DNA from 3 places in the Bacillus sp. CPT56D-587-MTF genome. Region 1 is predicted to be linked to each of the others. Evidence: a T-box and tRNA genes for the amino acid it is inferred to sense, from the RefSeq annotation. Region 1 holds a T-box; the other regions hold tRNA genes.

Region 1 (7,135 bases):
TCGCTAATTGCAACTCCGACTGTTTTTGTACCTACATCTAAACCTAATATCCGCATAAACTACTCCTCACGATGATGTTTCAAGTAAGACTTCACAAGCTCTTCAATTAACTCATCACGTTCAAGCTTGCGAATGATGCTACGTGCATCTTTATGGCGAGGTATGTATGCTGGGTCTCCACTTAATAAATAACCGACGATTTGGTTAATCGGATTATAGCCTTTTTCTTGAAGTGCATCATACACAGTTAAAAGTACATCATTTACATGGACACTCTGTTTTTCATCTTGAATGCTAAACTTCATTGTTTTATCAAAACCGTCCATTTCAAGCACCTCACTTATATAGTAAGTATAGGGAGAAGAACTTCTCCTCTCCCTACCATTGTACACTACTATCTCTTTATTTTGAAACAGATTTAACGTACTCTTGTACAAATGCTAAAGCTTCTTCGACTTGAGCTGGGTTTTTACCGCCTGCTTGTGCCATATCAGGACGGCCACCACCGCCACCGCCGCAACGAGAAGCTACTTCTTTCACAAGTTTACCAGCATGGTAACCTTGGCTAATTAAGTCTTTCGTTACACCTGCTAGGATGTTTACTTTATCGTCATTAACAGACGCTAATACAACAACTGCTGATTCTAATTTATTTTTCAGATCATCCATCATCGTACGTAAGTTGTTCATATCTGCAACATTTACTTTCGCTGCTAATACATTCACACCATCAACTGTCATTACAGAATCAGTTAAGTTTCCAGCTTCGATATTGCTTAATTTCGCAGCAAGAGATTCATTTTCTTTTTGCAGTTGTTTCACTTCAGCAAATAGACCATCAACTCTTGTTAAAATATCTTTCGGATTTGTTTTCATTTTTCCTGCTGCTTCTTTTAATAAACCTACTTGATCGTTCATTAATTCGTATGCAGACTTACCAGTTACTGCTTCAATACGACGAGTTCCTGCACCAATACCAGACTCAGCAACGATTTTGAAAATACCGATAGAAGCTGTATTATCAACGTGACAACCACCACAAAGCTCTAAGCTGTAATCGCCAACTTGTACAACGCGTACAACATCTCCGTATTTTTCACCGAATAATGCCATTGCGCCCATTTCTTTCGCTTCTTCGATTGCTTTTTGAGAAATCTCAACATCAATACTTTCCCAAATTTTTTCGTTTACCATACGCTCAATTTTTTCTAATTCGTCAGCTTGTACTTGACCGAAATGAGAGAAGTCAAAACGTAGACGTTCAGAAGTTACAAGAGAACCTGCTTGGTTAACGTGTGTTCCAAGTACGTCTTTTAATGCTTGGTGTAGTAAGTGAGTTGCTGTATGATTTTTTACAACGCTACTACGGTTTTTCGTATCGATAATAGCTTTTACAGCCGCATCTTTCGTTAATGTACCTTCTTCAACAACAACTTTATGCAAGTTTTGGCCGTTTGGTGCTTTTTGTACGTCTTTTACAAGAACTTTCACACCATCTGCAAGAAGGTAACCACGGTCTGCAATTTGTCCACCACTCTCAGCATAGAATGGTGTTACATCAAGAATTAACTGTCCTTCTTCACCAGCTTGTAAGCTGTCTGTGTATTCGCCGTTTTTCACAAGTGCAACAACGTTACTTTCTGTTGCAACTGTACCGTAACCAACGAATTCGCTCGCTACTTTAATTTCTCCAAGGACACCACCTTGAACTTGCATGGAATCAACGTCTTGACGAGCAGCACGTGCACGCTCACGTTGTTTTTCCATTTCATTTTCAAAACCTTCATGATCAACTGTCATGCCAGCTTCTTCTGCATATTCTTCTGTTAATTCAATTGGGAAACCGTATGTGTCATATAGACGGAACGCATCTACTCCAGAAATAACAGTTGTTTTTTCTTCTTTTGCTTTTGCAATTACTTCAGCTAAAATCGCTTCACCATCATGAAGTGTTTCATGGAAACGCTCTTCTTCGTTCTTCACAACTTTCGCAATGAAATCTTTCTTTTCAAGTACTTCTGGATAGAAGTCTTTCATTACTTCTCCAACAACCGGTACTAATTCAAACATAAATGGACGGTTGATGTTTAATTTCTTCGAATAACGAACAGCGCGGCGTAATAAACGACGTAATACATAACCACGGCCTTCGTTAGATGGAAGAGCACCGTCACCAACAGCGAATGTTACTGTACGGATATGGTCAGCAATTACTTTGAATGCCATATCTTTTTCTAAATCGCCATTACGATATTTTTCACCAGAAATTGTTTCTGTTGCACCAATCATCGGCATGAATAGGTCTGTATCAAAGTTCGTAGGTACATCTTGAACGATAGATGTCATACGCTCTAGACCCATCCCTGTATCAATGTTTTTCTTAGGAAGTGGTGTATATGAACCGTCTGGATTATGGTTAAATTGAGAGAATACAAGGTTCCATACTTCTAAGTAACGCTCGTTTTCTCCGCCTGGATATAATTCTGGGTCACTAAAGTCATTACCGTAAGCTTCTCCGCGGTCATAGAAAATCTCTGTATTCGGTCCACTTGGCCCTTCACCGATATCCCAGAAGTTTTCTTCTAAGCGGATAATACGCTCTTTTGGAACGCCCATTTTCTCATTCCAAATTGTGAATGCTTCTTCATCTTCTGGATGGATTGTAACTGATAGTAATTCTTTATCGAATCCGATCCATTTGTCGCTCGTTAAGAATTCCCAAGCCCATGTAATTGCTTCTTCTTTGAAGTAATCACCAATTGAGAAGTTTCCTAACATTTCAAAGAATGTATGGTGACGAGCTGTTTTCCCTACGTTTTCAATATCGTTTGTACGAATTGATTTTTGAGCATTTGTAATACGTGGATTTTGTGGGATTACACGTCCATCAAAATATTTTTTTAATGTAGCTACACCACTATTAATCCATAGAAGAGATGGATCTTCATGTGGAACTAGTGATGCACTAGGTTCTACTGCATGTCCTTTTTCTTGGAAAAAGTCTAAAAACATTTGACGAATTTGTGCGCCTGTTAGTTGTTTCATTGTATTTTCCTCCTTAAATATAAAAAACTCCCGTCCCTATAAAAGGGACGAGAGTTAACTCGCGATACCACCCTAATTATGAATTGATTACAATAACAATCAATTCATCACCTCATGGTGCCGTAACGTGGCAAGACGGCAGTGATTAGCTGCTCTCAGGATTAGCTTTCTGTTACCCTTCATTTAAAGCTTCTTTCAGCCATATGGAAGCTTCTCTCTATAAATGGACTGTAACGTACTTGTTCCGTCATTGATTTAATGTATTATATGACTAAATATAATAGAATTCTCTTAAGTTTGTCAATGTAGATAATCATTTATATTGTATTAATTGCTTATTTATCATAGGTATTCTACTATTCATTCTTAACAGCCTTTTCATATATTATGCGTTTATTAACAAATCGGAATCTCCTTATAAGAATGATTTATAAAAATTTCTAAATATTACTTTTTTTGCTATAATTAAATTATTGTTAATAAAATAAAGGAGCGATTACAATGACAACCTTACTTAGCAAAGCTAAAAACATATTAGCGACTGACGAAACGATATTATTTTACGCAGCATGTTCATTAGACATATTTATTTATCGTTCCGTCGCAAGGCCAGGATTGCTAATTTTAACGAACAAAAGACTATTCTTTTATGGGCCAGATGTAAGTAAGAATCCAATATTTGAAGAGTACTCTTTCGCAAAAATTTCTAATCTAAAAGAACAAAAGCGTCTTTTCAACAATCAAATTATATTTATGTATGATAACGAATGGAAAAAAATAAAACATATTCAAACAAATGATGTGAGCTCCCTCATTCAAAAAATACACGAGCAACTTTCTAAATAAATATATGATTAGCCCTCTATTTCTTACATAGAGGGCTTCTATACTTACACATCTTCTTTTTTCAAGAGCGGTCTCACATGAACAATGACAGTGCGAATAACTGCTAAAATCGGAACCGATATTAGCAATCCTACAATCCCAGCTACCTCTCCCCCAACTAGTAAGGCAAGCATAATAATAACGGGATGCATACGAAGTGACTTACCAACGATGTAAGGCGATAAAATGTTACTCTCCACAAATTGCAAAATCGCAATCGTGATCCCCGCCTTAATAAGTAAACTCGTTGATACTGTTGCTGCAATCATTAACGTCGGGATCGCTCCTAAAATAGGACCGAAGTATGGGATTATATCCGTTACCCCAATAATAATGCCAAGCAATAATGGATATTTCATACCGATAAACCAAAAAGAAAGAGCTGATACTCCCCCTAATACTAAACAAACAAATAACTGTCCTCGAATATAGCTTCCAAGTGACTTATCAATTTCTTTCGCAAGCATTTGCCCCGTACCTCGCCATTTACTTGGGACTAGTTTCCAAAAGATATGATAAAACTCACCATAATCTTTTAATATGTAAAATACAATAAACGGTATTAAGAAAATAATGAGCAATGAATCGAGTACACCACGAGCTGTACTCATCACTTTATTTAAAAGCGCTTGAATCTTCGTTTCCACACCCACAAAAAGTTGCTTCACCTTTTCATGAATGAACGAAGGGAAATTCGCTGTTTGTTCTGTAACGCCATCCATCCACGAATCGTACATCTTTGTAAACTGGGGAAATTGTTCATTAATCTCTTGTAACTGTTTAATAACAACTGGTGTTCCTTTATAAATCCCATAACCAATTCCGCCAAAGAAAAGGATATAAATGAGCAAAATGGCAAGTGTACGGGGCATCCCTTCCTTATGAATTTTTTCAATTAAAGGGTGCAATAAATACGCAATAAAACACGCGATAAGAAACGGCGTGATTGCTACTTTAAATACAAAAATAATCGGTGCCCATAGCGGCTTAATTTTTAAAAAGACGAGCAGACAAAGAAAAACAAGTAACAATAATCCTAAACGATATATCCAAATGATTTTAAGATTCTTCACATGAAAAACCTCCTCCACCTTTATTTTGAAAATAAATGGGGTAGGTTATGTGCGAAACTTTTAAAATCTTTTCATACGGACCATACTGTTTTTTAAAGACGTACATATAAATAACATAACAAGGACAACCACCCCTGAGAATACAGCATGAATTAATATAATCAGGAGGGCTAATTATGGTTTTGTTTATGCTTGGATTATCAGCACTTTTTATGATTCTTGAATGGATTTGTATCGGGTTCGGTATTTGGAAGGGGTTCTTTATTCATTCCTCACGTAAAGAAAAAGCGAAGCAATTATGGCAGTATGGAATACTTGGCGTTGGCTGCTACGGTCTATCTTATCTTTTCTCAGAGATCGGACTTTTTTATTTGCATATGGGTGCATAAAAAAACTCCCTTGTCTACAAGGGAGTTTTTCAATTTATCGAAATGATTATAAGTAAGACTTAATCATCTTACGTGCTTTTTTCATATTGCGTTTTGAAAATACATCTTGTTTACGAGCATATTGATATGCTGCAGCTCCAACACCTAATGCGATTAATGAATTGCGTAGATTCAAAGTAAATCCCCCTTTTCGTTATCCGATCGTTCTTTCATTCTCATCAAATAAATCATCAAGAGAGCTTAATGAACCGTCTTCCTCAACTTGATGTGTATGGATTTTCCCCTTTGAAACCGATAATTCGATATAACAATTCCAGCAATAAAATTGGTTGACACCTATTTTTCCAATGTCTTTCCCTTTGCAATTTGGACAAATGAACATATGGCTTTCATCTCCTTACAGTCTCCCAGATTCTATTCGCCATTATGTCCAAACTGCATTCATTTATACATTACTGGAGCCTTTCAACGCTATGCGTTTGAAAGTTTCACTATATAATTTCACCTTGTTACATGAAATCATACGGTGAAATGTTTTCCACGTCCATTTCCTCGCCATTAACTGTGACCATCTGTACTTCTCCTTGTGATTCTTGCAAGCGACTAGCTAAAGTTGTTTGACGCATTGCATCATCAAGGCGATTTACACCAGATTGGAAAGCTGCTTCCTCCCCGCAAATAATAAGGAACTTCTTACTTCTTGTAATACCCGTGTAAATTAAATTACGACGTAACATACGGTTGTAACTTTTCACGATTGGCATAATAACAATCGGAAATTCACTACCTTGTGATTTATGAATGGAACAACAATATGCATGCGTAATTTGATTTAAATCGGGCTTCGTATACGTTACCTCAATTCCATCAAATGAAACGATAATCATATCTTGTTGCTCAACGTTTTCTTTTGCATAAAACACCGAAACAATTTCCCCAATATCACCATTAAACACTTGGCTCTCCGGCTGATTCACGAGTTGCAGTACTTTATCACCTCTTCGGTACACAACATCACCGTAAGCAATTTCTTTACTCTTTTCCCTCTTCGGATTAAATACTTGTTGCAGCGCTTCGTTTAATACATTAATACCAGCAGGCCCGCGGTACATCGGTGCTAATACTTGAACATCCCTTGCACTAAAGCCTTTTGTTTTAGCATTTTCGCAAACTTTTTTCACAACCTCAACAATTTGAGCCCCTGTACAGCTGATAAACGAACGATCTTTTTTGTTTTGCGCTAAATCTGGTGGTAGAGTTCCATTTTTTATCGCATGGGCAAGTTGAATCACTGATGAGCCTTCCGCTTGACGATAAATTTCAGTAAGCTTCACTGTCGGAACTGCGCCTGCATTTAATAAATCTTTTAATACTTGTCCAGGTCCTACAGATGGCAACTGATCTTCATCACCTACAACGATAACTTGAATATTCGTCGGCAACGACTTAAATAGCTGATTTGCAAGCCAAATATCAACCATTGAAAATTCATCGATAATAAGGAGCTTACCTTGGACAGGATCCGTTTCATTACGCTGGAAAGATCCTTCTGGCGTCCAACCAAGTAAACGGTGAATTGTGCAAGCTGGAAGTCCTGTCGATTCACTCATCCGCTTCGCTGCTCTTCCTGTTGGAGCTGTTAATAGTATTGGAAATGGATTATCATCACTGTATTCATTCGGATTTAACGATAATCCGTGAAGTGACGCATACATTTCAACAATCCCTTTAATAACTGTTGTT
Region 2 (7,135 bases), 510 kb from region 1:
GATTTTATTGAAGAGAAGTTACGCCCTTATTACTGTGAAAACAATGGACGCCCGTCCATTCATCCTATTGTTTTATTTAAGATGATGTTTATTGGATATTTTTACGGTATTCGTTCTGAGCGTCAATTGGAAAAGGAAATTAAAACGAATATTGCCTACCGTTGGTTTTTAGGGTTTTCTCTATCGGATACTATTCCGGATCACTCTACAATCAGTTGGAATCGTCGTACTCGTTTTATTCATACAAATATTTTCGAAGAAATTTTTGATGAGATTGTGAGACAAGCGACGGAGCACCGGATGGTAGGAGGACGTGCACTGATGACAGATTCTACACATATTAAGGCCAATGCCAATAAAAATAAATTTGTACATAAATATAAAAAAGAAAAAGCAAAGTTTTATATAGACGAGCTAGAAGCTGCGGTAATCGAAGATCGTGAGGTACATGGAAAAAAGAATTAAAACCTAGAAAGGAAAGTGATACCCCTACCAAAAAAACTCGTATAAGTACAACGGATCCAGATAGTGGATTTTTAATGAGAGATGGAAAACCAAATGGTTTTCATTTCTTGGATCATCGTACGACTGATGCGAAGTACAATATTATTACAGATACCTATGTAACGGCTGGAAATATGGCAGATTCCGAGCCGTATTTAGCACGCCTCCAAGCTCAGATTGATAAATTCGACTTCAAAGTAGAAGCTGTTGCCCTTGATGCTGGCTATTTTACAGGATATATCTGTAAGAAACTATCAGAACGGAATATATTTATGGTGATGGGGTATCGCCGATTTGGAAAACGGAATAAAGAAGTACCGAAAAGCCAATTTAAATATGTAGAAGAAATGAATGTTTTCGCTTGTCCGATGGGATGTATTCTAGAATATGTAACAACTGATCGTGAAGGATACCGTCAATACAAATCGAATCCAGAAGACTGCGCTGTTTGTCCGTTACGTGAGGTGTGCTTTTCAAAGAAACAAAAACAAAAAGTTATCACTCATCATGTGTGGGAGAAATATAAGGATATTGCTAGAAAAAACAAGCTAACAGCTACAGGGAAAAGGTTGTATAAAGTACGCTGTTCCACTATAGAGCGAAGCTTTGCAGACGCCAAAGAACTACATGGCTACCGCTATGCCCGGTTTCGAGGGCTGAAGTCTGTCCAAATGCAAGCTTATCTCACCGCAGCTTGTCAAAACATGAAAAAAATAGCCCTCCACCTGACCAAAAAGGGTCAGGTGGAGGGCTATTTTTTAAAATTCTATTATTTTATGTTGTTTTTATTCGCTAAAATCAAAAAAGATTCCAGAGTGTTGGGAACCCTAAAGGGTTTCCCAACACTCTGAAAGAGCACTCTACGTAAAATAGAGTGCTCTTTTTCTATAAACGACCCTTATCCAGCAAAAGGGGTATATTGGGGATATACAAGGGAAACCGGAAAAGGAATTTATATTAAATTATATAAGTTCAGAGGTAAGAAGCAGTTTCCCACCTCTGAACTATTTAGCAATTATTATAGTACTGGTGCCATTGTTTCTTTTAATACTTTTACAGAATGAGCGAACTTCGCTTTTTCATCTTCATTTAGCTCAAGTTCTACGATTTCACGTACACCTTCGCGGTTAATTACAGCTGGAACACCTACGTAAGCATCTTTCTCGCCGTATTGACCTTCAAGGTATGCAGATACAGTTAATACGCTGTTCTCGTTGTTTAAGATTGCTTTAGTTACACGAAGTAGTGACATACCGATTCCGTAGTAAGTTGCACCTTTACGCTCGATGATATGGTAAGCTGCATCACGTACGTTTTCGAAGATTTTGTCTAAGTCTTCTTGTTTGTACTGTTCGTTGTTAGCTAAGATTGTTTCTAATTTTTGTACACCGATAGTAGCGTGGCTCCATACTGGAAGTTCAGTGTCACCGTGTTCACCAACGATGTAAGCATGAACGTTACGTGGATCTACATCTAAGTAGTCACCTAACATGTAACGGAAACGAGCAGAGTCTAAAGTAGTACCAGAACCGATTACGCGCTCTTTCGGTAAACCAGATTCTTTCCAAGTTACGTAAGTTAAAATATCAACTGGGTTAGTTGCGATTAAGAAGATTCCATCGAATCCGCTATCCATAATGCCTCGAACGATTTGTTTAAAGATCTTTGTATTTTTCTCAACTAAGTCTAAACGAGTTTCACCTGGCTTTTGTGGTAACCCAGCAGTGATAACAACTAAATCTGCATCTTTACAATCTGCATAGCTACCGCTCCAAACTTTTGTTGGTGATGGAGAGAATGGTACCGCATGGCTTAAGTCCATTGCTTCCCCTTCTGCTTTTGCTTCATTAACATCTACTAATACGAATTCTTCAGCTACACCTTGGTTGATCATTGAGTAAGCGTAACTACAACCTACAGCTCCTGTTCCTACTAATACTACACGATTGATACCTTTTTTCATGGTAATTTCCCCTCTCTATTGTTCACGTATATTTTTTTATGATTGTTTAAGTAATTAATTAAAATACTAATTTAATGTTGTTTAACTTCTTTACATTCATATTGTAGCACGTATTATTGTGAATTACTTCACAAATTATGACCTATTTGTGAACTTTTTCACATAGAGTGTAAAGTTATTGGAATAGGTGTGGAATCCATTTCAATGGAGGCGTTTTCTTTAGATTGTGAAAGGGATTTTCTTGTGGTTTTTGTCGGTAAGTGAAATTATACCAGCGATTTTTAGAATATATCGACCGTAACTCCAAATATATCAGCGATTATTAAAATTTATCGATCGTAACTCAAATTATATCAGCGATTTTTGCAATATATCGACTTACCGACAAAACTCGACAATACTGACAACATAAAAAAGCTGTCTTCAGTAGATCACAGCTATTGAGAGAAAGCAGCTTCTTCTATATATTATTTATTTTCCACAGTAGCTCCCAGATGCATTTTCATCGGTTTCTCCAAGTGTAGGAGGCTACAGCCATACAGCTGGGGTAAAAGTTCAAGTTGAAGTTAATTCCTTCATATTCATACAGGTCCAAATAATTAACATGATTGTATTTACGGCTCTCTATGTACCCAACTGCAACAGCGAATACTTCATATTTCTTCTATTGCATAAAAAAGCAGACTATCCAAAGTCCATTTTTATACAACAAAAAAGAGATAGCAGATTATGCTATCTCTTTTAGTATGACCCGTACGGGATTCGAACCCGTGTTACCGCCGTGAAAGGGCGGTGTCTTAACCACTTGACCAACGGGCCAGTTCTGGCAGAGAAGAAGGGATTCGAACCCTCGCACCGCGTTCGCGATCTACTCCCTTAGCAGGGGAGCCCCTTGAGCCACTTGGGTACTTCTCTATAAATATGGCTCCGCAGGTAGGACTCGAACCTACGACCGATCGGTTAACAGCCGATAGCTCTACCACTGAGCTACTGCGGAACAATTATGGTGGGCCTAAATGGACTCGAACCATCGACCTCACGCTTATCAGGCGTGCGCTCTAACCAGCTGAGCTATAGGCCCATAATTGAAAAGCGGGTGAAGAGAATCGAACTCTCGACCAGAGCTTGGAAGGCTCTTGTTTTACCACTAAACTACACCCGCATTAAATTGTAAATGGTGAGCCATGAAGGACTCGAACCTTCGACCCTCTGATTAAAAGTCAGATGCTCTACCAACTGAGCTAATGGCTCATTTTGAAAGTGGTGCCGACTAGAGGACTTGAACCCCCAACCTACTGATTACAAGTCAGTTGCTCTACCAATTGAGCTAAGTCGGCTTGCGTTTTCAAAATGGTGGCTCGGGACGGAATCGAACCGCCGACACGAGGATTTTCAGTCCTCTGCTCTACCGACTGAGCTACCGAGCCTTTATGTAAAAATGGCGGTCCCGACCGGGGTCGAACCGGCAATCTCCTGCGTGACAGGCAGGCATGTTAACCACTACACCACGGGACCATTTGGTTGCGGGGACAGGATTTGAACCTGCGACCTTCGGGTTATGAGCCCGACGAGCTACCGTGCTGCTCCACCCCGCGATGATAAAATATTTACTTTAGAAAAAATGGAGGAGGTAGAGGGATTCGAACCCCCGCGCGACTCTCGCCGCCTGTCGGTTTTCAAGACCGATCCCTTCAGCCGAACTTGGGTATACCTCCGAGATATATACGTCTAATGGTGGACCTTGTAGGACTCGAACCTACGACCGGACGGTTATGAGCCGTCTGCTCTAACCAGCTGAGCTAAAGGTCCTTTATGGTAGCGGCGGAGGGGATCGAACCCCCGACCTCACGGGTATGAACCGTACGCTCTAGCCAGCTGAGCTACACCGCCATAAATGATATTAATATAAGTGGAGCCTAGCGGGATCGAACCGCTGACCTCCTGCGTGCAAGGCAGGCGCTCTCCCAGCTGAGCTAAGGCCCCATGTTTTTTAGGAATATCGGGAAGACAGGATTTGAACCTGCGACCCCCTGGTCCCAAACCAGGTGCTCTACCAAGCTGAGCCACTTCCCGTTAATAAAAGCGCGCCCGAGAGGAGTCGAACCCCTAACCTCTTGATCCGTAGTCAAACGCTCTATCCAATTGAGCTACGGGCGCATATGGTGCCGAGGGCGGGGGTCGAACCCGCACGGTGGTCACCCACCGCAGGATTTTAAGTCCTGTGCGTCTGCCTGTTCCGCCACCCCGGCATGTCATATTGAAAATTGGAGCGGAAGACGGGATTCGAACCCGCGACCCCAACCTTGGCAAGGTTGTATTCTACCACTGAACTACTTCCGCAAGACATGTATGAGTTATTTAATTAAAAGTGCGGGTGAAGGGAGTCGAACCCCCACGCCAAAGGCGCCAAATCCTAAGTCTGGTGCGTCTGCCAATTCCGCCACACCCGCATATTAATTTATTTAAGAAAAATGGGGCGACTGATGGGAATCGAACCCACGAATGCCGGAGCCACAATCCGGTGCGTTAACCACTTCGCCACAACCGCCATGATTTCTGGTGCCGACTAGAGGACTTGAACCCCCAACCTACTGATTACAAGTCAGTTGCTCTACCAATTGAGCTAAGTCGGCTAAATGGTGGAGGATGACGGGATCGAACCGCCGACCCCCTGCTTGTAAGGCAGGTGCTCTCCCAGCTGAGCTAATCCTCCATTTGCCTGGCAACGTCCTACTCTCACAGGGACAAGGTCCCAACTACCATCGGCGCTAGAGAGCTTAACTTCCGTGTTCGGTATGGGAACGGGTGTGACCTCTCTGCCATCATTACCAGACTGTATTCATTTAAGACAAGAATATAAAAAACTCATTTACTTTCGAAAGTCAACAAGTTTTTTATATTCTTTCAAAACTAGATAACATTGCTACATATTATATGGTTAAGTCCTCGATCTATTAGTATTCGTCAGCTCCACATGTCACCATGCTTCCACCTCGAACCTATCAACCTGATCATCTTTCAGGGATCTTACTAGCTTACGCTATGGGAAATCTCATCTTGAGGGGGGCTTCATGCTTAGATGCTTTCAGCACTTATCCCTTCCGCACATAGCTACCCAGCTATGCCCTTGGCAGAACAACTGGTACACCAGCGGTGCGTCCATCCCGGTCCTCTCGTACTAAGGACAGCTCCTCTCAAATTTCCTACGCCCACGACGGATAGGGACCGAACTGTCTCACGACGTTCTGAACCCAGCTCGCGTACCGCTTTAATGGGCGAACAGCCCAACCCTTGGGACCGACTACAGCCCCAGGATGCGATGAGCCGACATCGAGGTGCCAAACCTCCCCGTCGATGTGGACTCTTGGGGGAGATAAGCCTGTTATCCCCGGGGTAGCTTTTATCCGTTGAGCGATGGCCCTTCCATGCGGAACCACCGGATCACTAAGCCCGACTTTCGTCCCTGCTCGACTTGTAGGTCTCGCAGTCAAGCTCCCTTATGCCTTTGCACTCTACGAATGATTTCCAACCATTCTGAGGGAACCTTTGGGCGCCTCCGTTACACTTTAGGAGGCGACCGCCCCAGTCAAACTGCCCACCTGACACTGTCTCCCGGGTCGATAAGACCCGTAGGTTAGAATTTCAATACAGTCAGGGCGGTATCCCACCAGCGCCTCCACCGAAGCTAGCGCTCCGGTTTCAATGGCTCCCGCCTATCCTGTACAAACTGTACCAAAATTCAATATCAGGCTACAGTAAAGCTCCACGGGGTCTTTCCGTCCTGTCGCGGGTAACCTGCATCTTCACAGGTACTATAATTTCACCGAGTCTCTGGTTGAGACAGTGCCCAAATCGTTACACCTTTCGTGCGGGTCGGAACTTACCCGACAAGGAATTTCGCTACCTTAGGACCGTTATAGTTACGGCCGCCGTTTACTGGGGCTTCAGTTCAGAGCTTCGCTTACGCTAACCCCTCTCCTTAACCTTCCAGCACCGGGCAGGTGTCACCCCCTATACTTCGCCTTACGGCTTCGCAGAGAGCTGTGTTTTTGCTAAACAGTCGCTTGGGCCTATTCACTGCGGCTTTCCGTTAAGAAAGCACCCCTTCTCCCGAAGTTACGGGGTCATTTTGCCGAGTTCCTTAACCAGAGTTCTCTCGCACACCTTAGGATTCTCTCCTCGCCTACCTGTGTCGGTTTGCGGTACAGGCACCTTTTATCTCGCTAGAAGCTTTTCTTGGCAGCGGGGAATCAAAGACTTCGCTCCATAAGGAGCTTCCCCATCACAGCTCAGCCTTTACGATAAGCGGATTTGCCTACTTATCAGCCTAACTGCTTGGACGTGCACAACCAATCGCACGCTTCTTCTATCCTTCTGCGTCCCTCCATTGCTCAAACGATAAAGAGGTGGTACAGGAATATCAACCTGTTGTCCATCGCCTACGCCTGTCGGCCTCGGCTTAGGTCCTGACTAACCCTGAGCGGACGAGCCTTCCTCAGGAAACCTTAGGCATTCGGTGGACGGGATTCTCACCCGTCTTTCGCTACTCATACCGGCATTCTCACTTCTAAGCACTCCACCAGTCCTTCCGGTCTGACTTCACTGTCCTTAGAACGCTCCCCTACCACTGATACCATTGGTATCAATCCGCAGCTTCGGTGGTGTATT
Region 3 (7,135 bases), 1.0 Mb from region 1:
AAGCTTCTAGCGAGATAAAAGGTGCCTGTACCGCAAACCGACACAGGTAGGCGAGGAGAGAATCCTAAGGTGTGCGAGAGAACTCTGGTTAAGGAACTCGGCAAAATGACCCCGTAACTTCGGGAGAAGGGGTGCTTTCTTAACGGAAAGCCGCAGTGAATAGGCCCAAGCGACTGTTTAGCAAAAACACAGCTCTCTGCGAAGCCGTAAGGCGAAGTATAGGGGGTGACACCTGCCCGGTGCTGGAAGGTTAAGGAGAGGGGTTAGCGTAAGCGAAGCTCTGAACTGAAGCCCCAGTAAACGGCGGCCGTAACTATAACGGTCCTAAGGTAGCGAAATTCCTTGTCGGGTAAGTTCCGACCCGCACGAAAGGTGTAACGATTTGGGCACTGTCTCAACCAGAGACTCGGTGAAATTATAGTACCTGTGAAGATGCAGGTTACCCGCGACAGGACGGAAAGACCCCGTGGAGCTTTACTGTAGCCTGATATTGAATTTTGGTACAGTTTGTACAGGATAGGCGGGAGCCATTGAAACCGGAGCGCTAGCTTCGGTGGAGGCGCTGGTGGGATACCGCCCTGACTGTATTGAAATTCTAACCTACGGGTCTTATCGACCCGGGAGACAGTGTCAGGTGGGCAGTTTGACTGGGGCGGTCGCCTCCTAAAGTGTAACGGAGGCGCCCAAAGGTTCCCTCAGAATGGTTGGAAATCATTCGTAGAGTGCAAAGGCATAAGGGAGCTTGACTGCGAGACCTACAAGTCGAGCAGGGACGAAAGTCGGGCTTAGTGATCCGGTGGTTCCGCATGGAAGGGCCATCGCTCAACGGATAAAAGCTACCCCGGGGATAACAGGCTTATCTCCCCCAAGAGTCCACATCGACGGGGAGGTTTGGCACCTCGATGTCGGCTCATCGCATCCTGGGGCTGTAGTCGGTCCCAAGGGTTGGGCTGTTCGCCCATTAAAGCGGTACGCGAGCTGGGTTCAGAACGTCGTGAGACAGTTCGGTCCCTATCCGTCGTGGGCGTAGGAAATTTGAGAGGAGCTGTCCTTAGTACGAGAGGACCGGGATGGACGCACCGCTGGTGTACCAGTTGTTCTGCCAAGGGCATAGCTGGGTAGCTATGTGCGGAAGGGATAAGTGCTGAAAGCATCTAAGCATGAAGCCCCCCTCAAGATGAGATTTCCCATAGCGTAAGCTAGTAAGATCCCTGAAAGATGATCAGGTTGATAGGTTCGAGGTGGAAGCATGGTGACATGTGGAGCTGACGAATACTAATAGATCGAGGACTTAACCATATAATATGTAGCAAATGTTATCTAGTTTTGAAGGAATATATATTAAAATTTCTTCTTGACATTTCGAAAGAAATGTTTATAATGATAAAAGTCTGGTAATGATGGCAGAGAGGTCACACCCGTTCCCATACCGAACACGGAAGTTAAGCTCTCTAGCGCCGATGGTAGTTGGGACCTTGTCCCTGTGAGAGTAGGACGTTGCCAGGCTAATATTATTCCGCAGTAGCTCAGTGGTAGAGCTATCGGCTGTTAACCGATCGGTCGTAGGTTCGAGTCCTACCTGCGGAGCCATTATGCTTCCATAGCTCAGCTGGTAGAGCACTTCCATGGTAAGGAAGAGGTCACCGGTTCAAGCCCGGTTGGAAGCTTGGGAATAGGTTTAAAACTTTTTTGGCCCGTTGGTCAAGTGGTTAAGACACCGCCCTTTCACGGCGGTAACACGGGTTCGAATCCCGTACGGGTCACCACTTTTGGAGGATTAGCTCAGCTGGGAGAGCACCTGCCTTACAAGCAGGGGGTCGGCGGTTCGATCCCGTCATCCTCCACCATATATATTTAAAATGTCGGAGGGGTAGCGAAGTGGCTAAACGCGGCGGACTGTAAATCCGCTCCTTCGGGTTCGGCAGTTCGAATCTGCCCCCCTCCACCATTTTCTTTAAAATAACCTGAGAGGGTTTATTTTTTTGAAAAGATAACCATACTAGTAAATATTAATGGGCTATAGCCAAGCGGTAAGGCAACGGACTTTGACTCCGTCATGCGCTGGTTCGAATCCAGCTAGCCCAGCCATTTACGAGCCATTAGCTCAGTTGGTAGAGCATCTGACTTTTAATCAGAGGGTCGAAGGTTCGAGTCCTTCATGGCTCATCATTTTTGCGGAAGTAGTTCAGTGGTAGAATACAACCTTGCCAAGGTTGGGGTCGCGGGTTCGAATCCCGTCTTCCGCTTAATTAATAAGGGGCCTTAGCTCAGCTGGGAGAGCGCCTGCCTTGCACGCAGGAGGTCAGCGGTTCGATCCCGCTAGGCTCCATCTAAATAAAAAAGCTTATATCATACGATGTAAGCTTTTTTTGTGTTTAAAAAGACAACTTTTATACTTGTCGTTTAAAATGAAGAAAACGTAAAAATAAGGGATGGGGAGATAATTGTGAAAGTTGTTATTGCATCTGATTCATATAAAGAAAGCCTAAAAGCTATAGAAGTATGTGGAGCTATTGAAAGAGGTTTTAGAGCAATTTTTCCTAATGCAGAGTATGTGAAAATACCAATTGGAGATGGAGGAGAAGGGACGGTTGAATCACTTGTTGATGCTACAGGGGGGAGAATTATATCAATTAGTGTGACAGGACCGCTTAGAGAAGGTATACAAGCTTTTTATGGCATTTCTAAAGATAAAAAGACAGCGTTTATTGAAATGGCAGCAGCATCAGGATTACAGCACGTTCCAGTTGAAAAGCGCAACCCACTTATTACAACGACAAAAGGAACAGGAGAACTTATATTACATGCGCTAGATCAAGGAGTGGAGTACATAATTTTAGGACTTGGAGGAAGTGCTACAAATGATGGCGGGGCAGGTATGTTAGCGGCTTTAGGAGTAAGGTTTATAAATGGTAAGGGTGAAGTAATAGATCCATCTGGAGGCACATTACACTCGATTGTTACTATTGATTTTTCACGAATGGACCCACGCTTAAAGGGGGTAAAGATAGAAGCGGCATGTGATGTGGATAATCCATTAGTCGGAATGCAGGGAGCATCTTTCGTATTTGGGAGACAAAAGGGTGCAAATATAGAGATGATGAAAGAGCTAGATGAGAATTTACAACATTATGCGAATATGCTTAAACGATATGTATCTTTTGATGTATCTGAAATACCTGGTGCAGGGGCAGCGGGAGGAATGGGAGCGGCTGTTATTTCAGTGTTAAAGGGAGACTTGCGTAGGGGCATTGAAATTGTATTAGATTATACAAATTTCGATAAACATATAGAAGATGCACATCTTATTATAACTGGTGAAGGTAGAATAGATAAACAAACTGCATATGGAAAGGCTCCTGTGGGTGTTGCGGGGCGTGCAAAACGTTTTTCTGTGCCTGTAATTGCTATTGGAGGGTCTGTATCATCTGATTATTCAGCTGTGTACGAGAAAGGAATAGATGCGGTATTTAGTATCACAACGAGACCGATGACACTAGAAGAAGCATATAAAGTAGCAGAAGAAAATATTGAAATGACAACGAAGAATATTGCAACAGTATGGAAAATAGCATCAGAAAAACACTTCTAAATATAGGAGTGTTTTATTATTATTATTTAATAATAGTGATTGCGATTGTTTCATTAAGTTAACTTTATACATAGAATAGTCTTAAAATTTGGTTTTCAACGTGAATATAAGTGAATAAATTGTATATCCATACAGAAAAATGTCGAGTTGAGTCAGACTATATAAAAGATTTAAAATATTTAGTGAAGGCATAAAAGGGGGATACTATCTATGAAAAAAGAAATCTCAGTTATTGGAGTTCCAATGGATTTAGGACAGATGCGTCGTGGAGTTGATATGGGACCGAGCGCGATCCGTTATGCAGGGGTAATTGAAAGAATTGAAGAAATTGGATATGACGTTAAAGATATGGGAGATATATGTATAGAGAGAGAAAAAGAGATAGATGAAAATACAAAATTAAGAAACCTTACACAAGTTGCAACTGTATGTAATGAATTAGCAAGTAAGGTGGATCATATTATAGAAGAAGGTCGTTTTCCACTTGTATTAGGTGGTGACCATAGTATTGCTATCGGTACATTAGCTGGTGTAGCAAAACATTATAAAAACTTAGGCGTTATTTGGTATGATGCACACGGTGATTTAAATACAGAGGAAACTTCACCATCTGGAAATATTCATGGTATGTCACTTGCAGCAAGTTTAGGTTATGGACATTCTTCACTTGTAGATTTATACGGAGCATATCCAAAGGTGAAAAAAGAGAATGTCGTAATTATCGGTGCGCGTGCATTGGATGAAGGAGAAAAAGATTTCATTCGCAATGAAGGTATTAAAGTGTTCTCAATGCATGAAATTGATCGTATGGGGATGACGGCTGTGATGGAAGAAACAATCGCATATTTATCTCATACCGATGGTGTACACTTATCATTAGATTTAGATGGTCTTGATCCTCATGATGCACCAGGTGTTGGAACGCCTGTAATTGGCGGTCTATCTTATCGTGAAAGTCATTTGGCGATGGAAATGTTAGCAGAAGCTGATATTATCACATCTGCTGAATTTGTTGAGGTAAATACGATTTTAGATGAGAGAAATAGAACGGCAACAACAGCAGTTGCTTTAATGGGTTCTTTATTCGGTGAAAAACTAAAATAAATGTAAGAAAAGCAACTGAGAAGTTGCTTTTTTTATTTGAAAATAAGCGTATAATAATGATTTATATTATACTGTACAATAAAAATGTTTGACATCTTACCAATTTGAGCTAAAGGGGGTTGTTTGTAATTGTCGTTTGTTTCATGTATGGTATAATTAACTAGTTGTTGGAAATACATACAGATAGAGCATAAAACAATATTTCAATATATGGATAGAATTGCTCGTAAGTAGGAGGAAGGGATAGCATGCCTTTTGAAGATACGACCATTTTGAAATATCTTAGTACGGCATTAGATATTGCCATTGTATGGTTTATTATATATAAGCTAATTCTTATAATCCGAGGGACGAAAGCTGTTCAACTTTTAAAAGGGATTACAGTTATTATCGTCGTTAAGATGATCAGTATTTTCCTTGAATTGCGTACGCTATCTTGGCTAACTGAACAAGTATTAACGTGGGGATTTTTAGCCGTTATTATTATCTTTCAGCCAGAATTGCGAAGAGCACTTGAGCAGCTAGGGCGCGGGAGTTTATTTTCGCGTGTTGGAACGCATGAGGATGATGAACCTGAAATGGTTGCAACAGCGATAGCAAAAGCAACCGAATATATGGGGAAACGTAGAATTGGTGCATTAATTACTTTGTCAAAAGAGACCGGTATGGGTGATTATGTGGAAACGGGTATTCCGCTTAATGCAAACGTATCATCGGAATTACTTATTAATATTTTTATTCCAAATACACCTCTTCATGACGGAGCGGTAATTATGCAAGGAAGTACAATTAAAGCAGCAGCATGCTATCTTCCATTATCAGAAAGTCCGTTTATTTCTAAAGAATTAGGAACTAGACATCGTGCTGCAATGGGAGTTAGTGAAGTTACTGATAGTATTACAGTAGTTGTGTCTGAAGAAACTGGTCAAATTTCTTTAACGAAAAATGGTAAGTTGCATCGTGATTTGAAGACAGAACAGCTGAAAGATATGTTATTAGCTGAATTTAGTGGAAACGAAAAAACGACTTCTTCGTCTTTATGGAATTGGAGGAGAAAGCGTCATGGATAAGTTAATGGAGAATCATTGGTTTTTAAAAGGGATCTCATTACTATTGGCGTGTATGCTTTTTATGTCAGCGACGTTAACTGAAAAAAATACGACATCAGGTATATTACCTTTTGCAAATGATACGAAAGAAACATTAACTAATTATGCTATTAATCTTAAGTATGATGAGGAGAAATATATTGTAAGTGGTATTCCGGCAGAGGGCGTTAAAGTAAAATTAGAAGGCCCAAAAGCATCAGTTGCTACAGCAAAAGCAAAAAAACAATTTGACATACCGGTTGATTTGCGAGATAGTCCAAAAGGAACTTATGAGATTTCTTTAAAAACGAACGGGCTTCCAGATGATGTGAAAGGAACAGTTCAGCCATCAACAATTAAAGTTACTCTTCATGAAAAGGCGAGAAAATATGTTCATGTAGATCTGAAATTATCAAATGAGGATCAGATGCCAGCGGGGGCTACTCTAGAAAAATCAAGCCTTAAACCGGATACTGTTGAGGTAGTTGGGACGAAAGAAGAAATTGAAAGCATTTCCTCTGCCAAAGCGTATGTTGATTTAAAAGGTGTTAATAAAACTGTTACAAAAACGCCCGAAGTTACATTATACAATAAAGAAGGAAAACGTTTAAATGTAAGAACAAGTCCATCTAAGATTAGTGTAACGTTGAATGTGGCAACGCAAACTACAGCCAATAATACTGAAAAAACTGTTCCTGTAACGTATACGAAGAAGGGGAGTTTAGCAGAAGGATTGGCGGTTACAAATATCAGTGTTGAACCGAGAGAAGTAACGATAGCTGGTCCAAAAGATATTTTGGATAATATACAATCGCTAGAGGGGGTCGAAGTAGATCTTAGTCAATTGACAGAGTCTACAACATTCGATGCCTCTGTTTTATTACCCAAGGGTGTAACAAGTGCAAAACCGAATCAAGTGAAGGTTTCGGTGGGAGTGCAAAAAACAAAACAAACGAAAACAAAAACGATTGATGGTATCCCAATCCAGAAAAATGGACTGTCTAAAGATGTTACTGCTCAGCTACTTTCGCCGCAAGATGGAAAGATAAGTGTTGATATTTCAGGAGAAGCAAGTATAGTAGATAAAATAACAGCTGCTCAAATAACAGCGGTAATTAATCTGCAAAATGTATCCTCAGGGACGAAAGATATTTCCATTCAAGTGAGCGGTCCTGGTAATATTTCAATAGAGCCAAAACAAAAAAGTGCTAAAGTTACTATTGTGAAGAAAGAAAAACCAGATAAAGAAGTACAGGGTAATGGTCAACAACCGGATTCAAATACGGATCAAGAAAATCAAAATGAGAAACCAAAAAATCCTGAACCTGATTCAGAAAAAGAACAGGAAAAG

Evidence for each region. The T-box of region 1 lies ahead of alaS (alanine--tRNA ligase). A T-box ahead of a tRNA ligase gene usually reads a tRNA of that ligase, here a tRNA-Ala.
Region 2: it encodes a tRNA-Ala, which carries the amino acid that the T-box ahead of alaS (alanine--tRNA ligase) is inferred to sense. The anticodon was not compared.
Region 3: it encodes a tRNA-Ala, which carries the amino acid that the T-box ahead of alaS (alanine--tRNA ligase) is inferred to sense. The anticodon was not compared.

Annotation. Positions count from the first base shown of each region.
Region 1 covers NZ_JBYTEF010000001.1:4,011,168-4,018,302, forward strand. Annotated here, with positions in the region: gene ruvX (Holliday junction resolvase RuvX) at 1-56, opposite strand, end outside; gene AC3WVZ_RS20670 (IreB family regulatory phosphoprotein) at 60-326, opposite strand; gene alaS (alanine--tRNA ligase) at 403-3,045, opposite strand; T-box leader at 3,086-3,305, opposite strand; gene AC3WVZ_RS20680 (PH domain-containing protein) at 3,547-3,891, shown strand; gene AC3WVZ_RS20685 (AI-2E family transporter) at 3,936-5,003, opposite strand; gene AC3WVZ_RS20690 (hypothetical protein) at 5,180-5,392, shown strand; gene AC3WVZ_RS20695 (YrzQ family protein) at 5,439-5,567, opposite strand; gene AC3WVZ_RS20700 (YrzR-like zinc ribbon domain) at 5,586-5,774, opposite strand; gene recD2 (SF1B family DNA helicase RecD2) at 5,902-7,135, opposite strand, start outside.
Region 2 covers NZ_JBYTEF010000001.1:4,522,230-4,529,364, forward strand. Annotated here, with positions in the region: partial or broken gene AC3WVZ_RS23315 (IS1182-like element ISBth7 family transposase) at 1-1,262, shown strand, start outside; gene AC3WVZ_RS23320 (L-lactate dehydrogenase) at 1,523-2,467, opposite strand; tRNA gene AC3WVZ_RS23325 (tRNA-Glu) at 3,215-3,286, opposite strand; tRNA gene AC3WVZ_RS23330 (tRNA-Ser) at 3,292-3,382, opposite strand; tRNA gene AC3WVZ_RS23335 (tRNA-Asn) at 3,390-3,464, opposite strand; tRNA gene AC3WVZ_RS23340 (tRNA-Ile) at 3,472-3,548, opposite strand; tRNA gene AC3WVZ_RS23345 (tRNA-Gly) at 3,559-3,629, opposite strand; tRNA gene AC3WVZ_RS23350 (tRNA-Lys) at 3,643-3,718, opposite strand; tRNA gene AC3WVZ_RS23355 (tRNA-Thr) at 3,729-3,804, opposite strand; tRNA gene AC3WVZ_RS23360 (tRNA-Phe) at 3,819-3,894, opposite strand; tRNA gene AC3WVZ_RS23365 (tRNA-Asp) at 3,907-3,982, opposite strand; tRNA gene AC3WVZ_RS23370 (tRNA-Met) at 3,986-4,062, opposite strand; tRNA gene AC3WVZ_RS23375 (tRNA-Ser) at 4,090-4,182, opposite strand; tRNA gene AC3WVZ_RS23380 (tRNA-Ile) at 4,200-4,276, opposite strand; tRNA gene AC3WVZ_RS23385 (tRNA-Met) at 4,281-4,357, opposite strand; tRNA gene AC3WVZ_RS23390 (tRNA-Ala) at 4,378-4,450, opposite strand; tRNA gene AC3WVZ_RS23395 (tRNA-Pro) at 4,467-4,540, opposite strand; tRNA gene AC3WVZ_RS23400 (tRNA-Arg) at 4,551-4,624, opposite strand; tRNA gene AC3WVZ_RS23405 (tRNA-Leu) at 4,628-4,716, opposite strand; tRNA gene AC3WVZ_RS23410 (tRNA-Gly) at 4,733-4,807, opposite strand; tRNA gene AC3WVZ_RS23415 (tRNA-Leu) at 4,837-4,917, opposite strand; tRNA gene AC3WVZ_RS23420 (tRNA-His) at 4,940-5,015, opposite strand; tRNA gene AC3WVZ_RS23425 (tRNA-Thr) at 5,025-5,100, opposite strand; tRNA gene AC3WVZ_RS23430 (tRNA-Val) at 5,105-5,180, opposite strand; rRNA gene rrf (5S ribosomal RNA) at 5,185-5,300, opposite strand; rRNA gene AC3WVZ_RS23440 (23S ribosomal RNA) at 5,402-7,135, opposite strand, start outside.
Region 3 covers NZ_JBYTEF010000001.1:5,025,035-5,032,169, reverse strand. Annotated here, with positions in the region: rRNA gene AC3WVZ_RS26115 (23S ribosomal RNA) at 1-1,299, shown strand, start outside; rRNA gene rrf (5S ribosomal RNA) at 1,391-1,506, shown strand; tRNA gene AC3WVZ_RS26105 (tRNA-Asn) at 1,516-1,590, shown strand; tRNA gene AC3WVZ_RS26100 (tRNA-Thr) at 1,595-1,667, shown strand; tRNA gene AC3WVZ_RS26095 (tRNA-Glu) at 1,692-1,766, shown strand; tRNA gene AC3WVZ_RS26090 (tRNA-Val) at 1,772-1,847, shown strand; tRNA gene AC3WVZ_RS26085 (tRNA-Tyr) at 1,865-1,948, shown strand; tRNA gene AC3WVZ_RS26080 (tRNA-Gln) at 2,014-2,088, shown strand; tRNA gene AC3WVZ_RS26075 (tRNA-Lys) at 2,094-2,166, shown strand; tRNA gene AC3WVZ_RS26070 (tRNA-Gly) at 2,175-2,246, shown strand; tRNA gene AC3WVZ_RS26065 (tRNA-Ala) at 2,257-2,329, shown strand; gene AC3WVZ_RS26060 (glycerate kinase) at 2,447-3,592, shown strand; gene rocF (arginase) at 3,803-4,696, shown strand; gene cdaA (diadenylate cyclase CdaA) at 4,945-5,766, shown strand; gene AC3WVZ_RS26045 (CdaR family protein) at 5,759-7,135, shown strand, end outside.